DNA from 2 places in the Paenibacillus sp. FSL R7-0652 genome. Region 2 is predicted to be linked to the other one. Evidence: riboswitches for the same ligand, from Rfam matches in the RefSeq annotation. Region 2 holds a riboswitch; the other holds the start of a gene.
What was found. A riboswitch is a leader RNA that binds a small molecule or an ion and turns the genes downstream of it on or off. The one in region 2 is predicted to bind thiamine pyrophosphate.
Positions count from the first base shown of each region.

Region 1: it holds a riboswitch for thiamine pyrophosphate, as region 2 does, so the genes downstream of both, MKY97_RS16565 (thiamine phosphate synthase) here and MKY97_RS02440 (ABC transporter substrate-binding protein) in region 2, are expected to answer to the same signal.

Region 1 is NZ_CP152001.1:3,741,708-3,745,922, reverse strand. Features, by position in the region: gene MKY97_RS16575 (hypothetical protein) at 1-661, shown strand, start outside; gene MKY97_RS16570 (ABC-F family ATP-binding cassette domain-containing protein) at 715-2,268, shown strand; TPP riboswitch at 2,308-2,416, shown strand; gene MKY97_RS16565 (thiamine phosphate synthase) at 2,705-3,409, shown strand; gene thiO (glycine oxidase ThiO) at 3,461-4,215, shown strand, end outside.
Region 2 is NZ_CP152001.1:507,714-511,928, reverse strand. Features, by position in the region: gene MKY97_RS02450 (hypothetical protein) at 267-446, shown strand; gene MKY97_RS02445 (hypothetical protein) at 502-996, opposite strand; TPP riboswitch at 1,289-1,401, shown strand; gene MKY97_RS02440 (ABC transporter substrate-binding protein) at 1,616-2,656, shown strand; gene MKY97_RS02435 (thiamine-binding protein) at 2,816-3,106, shown strand; gene MKY97_RS02430 (ABC transporter permease) at 3,106-3,864, shown strand; gene MKY97_RS02425 (ABC transporter ATP-binding protein) at 3,951-4,215, shown strand, end outside.

The sequences.
Region 1 (4,215 bases), 3.2 Mb from region 2:
CAAAGAGACCGCAATGACCGGGGAGACAGAAAGGTCTTTCAGACATGTGTGGAGCGCTAAAAAACCTTATACATACTCAGATTCGGACGGAAACAGCATTAATTTTACACTGGACGGTTATATTTATGCTTATGATGCCGGTATGGGAAAATGGATCGAAGGATTTCAGCAGGAACTGGCTGCAGACTCAACAATTACAGTCCTTCAAGACGCAGCGGTCTTTGAACAGGTGCGGCGCAGCCGGATCGTGACTCGTGTTCAGGATGATCTGGCAGACGTCATCAATCGTCATAATGAATTCGCCAGGAAAAATGGGATATCTTATCTGTTCACGATGCCCTTGATCTCACAGGAAGATTGGTACAATTCGATCAATGATACTGGCTTGATGGCTTTTATCCAAGGTATTGCTGCTGGAGATCAAAAAATTAACAATTATGCAATTGGCGGAGGAAGACTGGTTAAAAGAACAGCAGTTGTTGGCGGAATGGATTCCGCAACAGGCATTAAATATCATTATCCTGCGACATGTAATCCCGGTTTTCGTGCGGAGGAGGTATTTACGACTGCAAAGCAGGCAGCAGCGAGAGGGTATTTTGAGTATAACTGCTCTGCCCATTTTTCATTACTTTCAGAAAACACAGAATCTGTGCTAGAATAGGGGTTTGAAACGTGAACTAAAGTAATGTAAATAGATAGGAGCAGCCTCATCTTATGAGTTTATTGTCAGTAGAGAACGTCAGTCACAACTTTGGAGACCGAACGTTATTTAAAAATGTTTCTTTTCGTCTGCTTGCCGGAGAGCGTGTAGGTCTAGTCGGAGCTAATGGCGCCGGGAAATCAACATTAATGAATATCCTTACAGGAAAACTTCTTAAAGACAGCGGTAAAGTAGAGTGGACGCCGAAAGTTCGTTATGGATATCTGGATCAACACACCAAGTTAACACCAGGTAGGACGATTCGAGATGTTCTTAAAGATGCATTTCTGCCGCTGCTGGAATTGGAAAAGGAAATGATGGCCATCACCGACCAGATGGCCGATGCAGACGCGGACAAGCTGGAGCAGCTGCTTGAAGAAATGGGCGAGATCCAGGAACAGCTGGAACAGGGCGATTTTTATTTGATTGATGTCAAAGTGGAAGAAATGGCTAATGGTCTGGGATTGAATGCCATTGGGCTGGATCGTGATGTTGCTGCACTTAGCGGCGGACAGCGTACGAAGGTACTTCTTGCCAAGCTATTACTGGAGAAGCCTACTGCGTTGTTGTTGGATGAGCCGACAAACTATCTGGATGTAGAGCATATTGAATGGCTGACACGATATTTGAGAGACTATCCGCATGCATTTTTGCTGATCTCCCATGATACGGAGTTTATGAATGAAGTTGTGAATGTCATCTACCATCTGGAGTTTGCCAAATTGACGCGTTACGCTGCCAATTATGAGAAGTTCCTGGAAATGGCGGATATGCAAAAAGCACAGCACATTGATGCTTATGAGAAGCAGCAGGAGTATATCAAAAAGCAGGAAGATTTCATTCAGCGGAACAAGGCCAGAGCTTCGACCTCAGGACGGGCGAAGAGCCGGGAGAAACAACTTGGTAAGATTGACCGGATTGATCGTCCGGATGAAGCGGCAAAACCAACATTCAAATTCAAGGATGCCCGGGCGAGCAGTAAAACCGTTTTTGAAGGTATTGATTTTGAAATTGGTTACACATACCCGCTGCTGCCGAAAATGACAATGACGATAGAACGTGGAGAAAAGATTGCTATCGTTGGTTGTAATGGCGTTGGTAAATCGACACTGCTCAAGACCATTCTGGGTAAGATTGCGCCAATCAGCGGCAAAACATTTCTGGGAGATTATCTGGAGACAGCCTATTTCGAACAGGAAGTGCGTGCCGAAAATATTACACCGATCGATCATGTTTGGAATGAATTTTCACATCTGACACAGAACGAAGTGCGAGGGCATCTTGCACGCTGTGGTCTCAAAAATGAGCACATCACTCGCCCTCTTAATATGCTGAGCGGAGGAGAGCAGGCTAAAGTCCGATTGTGTAAACTGCTGATGCGGGAAAGCAACTGGGTTTTGTTTGATGAGCCGACGAACCATCTGGATGTCACCGCAAAAGCTGAGCTGCAGCGTGCATTGAAAGAGTATAAAGGAACCGTTTTGCTTGTATCGCACGAACCGGATTTTTACGAAGACTGGGTTACCAAAACGTGGAATGTAGAAGAGTGGTCCGAAAATGCACGATGACAAAAAAATTCGACTGTGGTAATATAGGCTACAACTTCATATGAACACTAGGGGGGCCGCACGAGCGGCTGAGATGGAAGAATGCGATTCCGGACCCTTTGCACCTGATCTGGATCATACCAGCGTAGGGAAGTGGCGCGTTTCAGCAAAAACGACAGTAAGTGATCCTCCAAAATATGAACAGGATCTCTACACTGCAGGTGATGCAGGCTTTCGATACCGGGCTAATAGTTAATGGGTATTTTAACTGTTAACAGGTATAACTGCATTTTCGTTATTGAACTGAATCTTTGTTTATACGCAGCCGCTCCCCTACGGGAGCGGCTTTTTTGATTTTTTATTAATATTTTTGGTTTCCGTATAAGCGATGTGAGGAGGGAGAACAAAGCTGCGTACAGTAAAATGCGAGAATGAAGCAGGGAGATTACGTGAGCAGATGAAGGAATTAGCCGAGCAGAAGAAATACCAACCGCAGAAGTTGGAAGAGAGCTTTAGACAGAGGTGTGAACAAGATCACTGCTCTTTTGAGCTGCATGCTGTATCCACAAATAAAGGGGAACAAGCGGCCATGCTGCGGGCAGCCAAGGAAATATGGCCTTGGGTGGATTATATTCACATCCGGGAAAAGCATCTCACGCTGCAGCAGCGGTTCAACTGGGCCAAGCAGATGGCAGCGTCCGGTATTCCAGCATCTCACATTGTAATAAATGGTGCGAATCCGTCGGAGTCCAGCCCCTTTTATCAAGGTGTGCATTGGAGTCGGGAGATGCTGCATAAGGCAGGAGTGGAGATGGCAGCCTGGCATCAGCATGATGTCCGAATGAGATTAGGCATATCCGTGCATTCCGCCGAGGAGGCGAGAATCGCTGAAGAGTTTGGAGCAGATTACCTTTTTTTCGGCCATGTGTACGCGAGTCAGAGCAAACCGGATACAGCACCAAGGGGATTGGCCGTATTGGCAGAGGTATGTTCAAGTGTTCGCGTGCCTGTTATCGCGATCGGAGGTATACAGCCAAGCCATATTCAGGCTGTCCGGTCATCTGGAGCCAGGGGGGCCGCTGTAATTTCAAGTATTTTAAAACATGAAAGCCCAGCCTATGCTGCCGCTCTTTTCAAACAAGCTGTGGAAGCCGGAATGTGAATGGTCGACAGCCAAGGAGATGTACAGCTGCGAAGTTAAGGAGATGAGAACGTGGAACAGAAAAGTATGAATCAATCTGAGGAGGCTTTCCCCTCATCGAGTAAATACGATAACCCTGAGCTTGACTCCATATGTAAACCATCAACTGAACCGTCAGAAGCTTTCCAAGCAGAAACCATTATTATTGGCGGGGGAATTATCGGCTGTGCGATTGCTTTTGAACTGGCATCCAGAGGCAGGGAAGTACTGCTTCTCGAACAGTCCGAGATTGCGAGTGGGAGTTCAGGTGCAGCCGCTGGTATGCTTGCAGCAGATAGTGAGGATTTTGCCCATCCTCTTATTGCACGGGCGGCGCGCGACAGCAGAGAACTGCTGCATCACCAAAAAGAGCAGCTGTACGCTCTTACAGGAATGGAGATAGGTCTTAGGCACACCGGTTTTATCACACCTTTTCGTTCCTATAGTGAGCTGAGTCGCTGCAAAGATAAACAAAATAATTCATCAGTTAAGAATCAGCTTTGGTGGGACAGAAGCACTGTGCAGCGGGAAGCGGCATGGCTGAACCGGGATGTGTACGGAGCTTATTACAGACCTTTGGAGAGCGAAGTGCTGCCTGTGTCGCTGACCAGAGCTTATGCGAGGGCAGCTCACATGATGGGAGCGCGGATTTGGGAAGGTGTGCAGGACATTCGTCTCGTTGTAAATAACAATGGAGTGCAGGGCGTGGCAGCTGCCAAGCGAGAGATAACCTGCAAACATGTGATTGTGGCTGCTGGATTACATGGAGAGCAGCTGATGAGTCAGGT
Region 2 (4,215 bases):
TTGATTAGTTTAATCGGATTCGTCTTTGGAACCAGAGCCCTGATCATACCGGATTCATGGCCATTCAACCGTAATAAAGACGAGTTAATGCAATCCGACATCATCCGTATCAAATTCCGAGGTATTTTCCTTCTTGCAATTAGCATCGTTATGTCTTTAGCTTCGATTAAGCAATTATTCGAGTAATCGATCTCAAGTTGGATGGTTTTCCTGTAAACAAACTGCACTATGGTTTGATCAGACTACAGATGAGGAGTTGTTGCTTTATGAATATGAGTCCTAACCCTTTGAACTCACAAGAGGCCGAAGCTGCCAAACGAAGAGCAGACGAACTTGCCCACCAAGCTCAGCGAGGTACTTGGATGAGCGGGATTATCACCACGATTATTATAGCCGCTGTTATAATTGGTATTTTATATTGGGTGGCTTACGCTAGAACTTCTTAAGGGAACGCAATTAGCCATTGCCCAGGAAATACTCCTTCGTGACTATTAAAATGAATTAAACGGATACAACGGCTGCTTGTCCTTTGAACAACTTGCCAAATACATACCGTACTAGCGGCCCCAATACGATCAACTGATACGGTAAAGCCAGACTAATGTTACGAGCAATCGTATGAAAATATGCGCCGAACACAGATGCTCCGTCTAACTGATCAGCTGCATAGGCTGTCATAATCCCATATAGAGACATGATCAAAACCATCCCGACAACCATAAAAAAGGACATGGTAACGATCCCTTTGATTCTACTGGATCTCGCAAAAGGGATGGAAAAGGCCATTTTTCTCGCTGCAGGTCCAACGATGAACGACTCCACCACAAAAGCGATGACAAAACAGATTACGAATTGCAGCAGCATCTGCATCGCAGACATCTCGCTTAACATTCCCGTGTGCCATAGATTGAAGGTCATCATGACGACGACCATTCCCGTACACATCATAAGTCCAAAAATAACTTGTTCTTTCTTGCTTCCTGGCAATATACTCATCCTTTCTGTACTGGGATCATTATAGAGATTGTGACCACCCTTACATAAGTGAACATTATGTGAACGATTTGTTGACTAGGGTGTGTCTGAAAACGCTGAAGGAAGCCAATTTTGCTGAATTTTCGTTCCAAGCTAGGAAGTTTTCCGCAGGCGTGCCGGGGCACGTCAAGGGAAAGTGACGAAGCAGGGGGCGAAAAGGCGGTAAAAGATGCACTTCAGTAGTTTTCAAGACACACCCTAGACACACTCCCTTTACTCGCCTATAATTACACCTAGTAATGCCCGTAACTTCATAGTTTCCCAGGGGAGTCGGAATTGGCCGGCTGAGAGTGTATCCCATCAAGATACTAACCCTTAGACCTGATCTGGATCATGCCAGCGTAGGAATCGGAGTATATTGCAACGGCACAGCCATAAGCTGAAAGCCATTCTCTCACGCCTGCACGCGTCCCGGATTACGGGGCGCTTTTTTTGTTTTCTATGGACAAACAGAAACAGAAAAATGACGTTATTCGGACAACCTGCAAGTATAAATTCGTCGATTTATGCAAAGGGATTGGATATGAAGCCAAGGAGTACCCCGTGCCATAGGCCGGACATACCGAAGGAGAGAAACACGATGAAATGGCGTAAAACAATGGGATTGTTACTCATGTGTGTACTGCTGGTAACCGCAGCTGCATGTGGTGGCAAAGAAACGGCTCCAGTTGAGCAGAAAGGTGCGGCCAGTTCAGGGAAAACGAACGATGACAGTGGCGCTGCACTGAAAGATGTGAAGGTCGTGCTCGACTGGACGCCTAATACGAATCATACCGGTCTGTACGCAGCAGTGGATCAGGGTTTTTATAAAGCTGCTGGCTTGAATGTAGAGATTGTACAACCAGGTGCCGGCGGTGCAGATACGATGGTTGCCTCGGGTGAAGTGCCGTTTGGCGTCAGCTACCAGGAGAGTGTAACTCAGGCCCGCACGCAGGATGTTCCACTGGTGTCCATTGCAGCAGTTATTCAGCATAATACATCCGGTTTTGCCGCTCCGGTAGATCGCAAGATCAAATCCCCCAAAGACTTTGAAGGTAAAACTTACGGCGGCTGGGGTTCTCCGGTAGAAGAAGCCGTGATGCAGTCCATTATGGAGGGCGAAGGTGCTGATGTATCCAAAGTTAAAAACATTAACATGGGCGATGCCGATTTCTTCACAGCCGTGAAACGGGACATTGATTTTGCCTGGATCTTCTACGCTTGGACAGGAATTGAGGCTGAACTGCGCGGGGAGCCGATTGACATGTTATATGTGAAGGATTATGCCAAAGCGCTGGACTATTACACCCCTGTGCTTGTAACCAACGAGCAAACGATTCAGAAGGACCCTGAACTGGTGAAAGCTTTCCTGAAGGCCACTTCTGAAGGATACCAATATGCGATTGATCACCCTGAAGAAGCAGCGAATATTTTGATTAAAGCTGTACCCGATCTGGACAAGGAATTAGTAGTGGCAAGCCAGAAATGGCTCAGCCCGAAATATAAGGATGATGCACCGCGCTGGGGTGAACAAAAGGAAGACGTATGGAAAAACTACACCGACTGGATGTTCAGCAAGAAACTGCTGGATAAAAAGATTGATGTAACGAAAGCCTATACGAACGAGTTTTTACCACAATAAAATGAATCTAAATGTAACACTGAAATATGATATTTACACGTTTGAACGAAGAGGAAAGAACTTAAAAAAGCAAAGCGATCGTCTATAAGGTTCGCCGAGTTCCCCCTTCTACATCAACTTCTCATTTTAAATACACCCGAAAAGGAGTTTTGATCTCTCATGGCAAGTACATTACTCAGCATTCAAGTTATTCCCAAAACGCCGAACGGCGAGAACTCCTATCCATACGTAGACCGTGCCATCGAAGTGATTCAGCAATCCGGCCTGAAATATCAGGTCAATGCACTCGACACTACCATGGAAGGCGAACTGGAGGAGCTGCTGGAGGTTGTCCGTAAAATGCACGAAGTACTCGTGGAAGCTGGCAGCCCAAGCATTATCTCACAGGTCAAAATTGCACATAGTCCAGACGGATTCAGCATGGATACGCTGACGGAGAAATACCGCTAATGTCTTCCTATTTCAAAAGTGTATGGCCGCCCTTTGTGGCGGTTATTCTCTTTATTGCGATATGGCAGGTGGCGGTCTCCCTGTTCCATATTGAGAAATGGATGCTGCCTGCACCCTCTGACATTGCCCATGAAGCAGCTTCTCAAGCCGATCGACTTGGCATGCACGCTTCTGCAACAATTCAGTTAACACTCATCGGTTTTGCGGCAGGTACGGCCGTTGGTCTGCTGATTGCAATGGTGCTGCATCTGATCCCTTTTCTCAAATCGGCCTTGTATCCACTGCTTATTCTTAGTCAAAATATTCCGACCATCGCGCTCGCACCGCTTCTGCTGATCTGGTTCGGCTTCGGCCTGCTGCCCAAGCTGATTACGATCATTCTGGTCTGCTTCTTTCCAGTGGCCGTTGCGGCCATGGATGGGCTGACACGCACCGATGCTGCCATGATGAACTATATGCGTATGGCGGGTGCGAAGCGCCGTCATATCTTCTGGAAGCTGGAGCTTCCCCACGCTCTGCCGTCCATATTCTCGGGCATCAAAATCGCTGCGACATACAGCGTGATGGGCGCCATCATCGCCGAGTGGATCGGTGCTGACAAGGGCATCGGCTATTATATGATGCTGCAGAAGTCAGCGTATCGGACAGATCGTCTTTTTGTCGCCATTATGATTATCGTAGCGCTCAGCCTGCTGCTCTTCCTGCTGATCGCACTGCTGGAGAAACTGCTTGTCCGCTGGCGTCCACAGAAACGCTAGATTGAATTCACTGCTGGAAACAATGCTTGGGATTGTTAACAGCTTAGAAAGTTATCGTATTTTGTACATTAGGATGTGATCCTCATATGAAACAGCAACAGGACCAACATGCCGAACATGATGCTTCAGCTCCGCTCCCACCTGCGCTGGACATCGCCGATGTTCACGTGTCCTTCAAAGAACGGCGGCGTAAACTGCCTGTGCTGAACGGCCTGTCTCTGACAGTGAAAAAAGGGGAATTCGTCGCTATCGTTGGCCCTTCCGGCTGCGGTAAAAGCACCCTGTTCCACATCATCGGCGGCCTGCTGACACCGCAGAACGGCGATGTGTTCATGAACGGCAAGCAGGTTA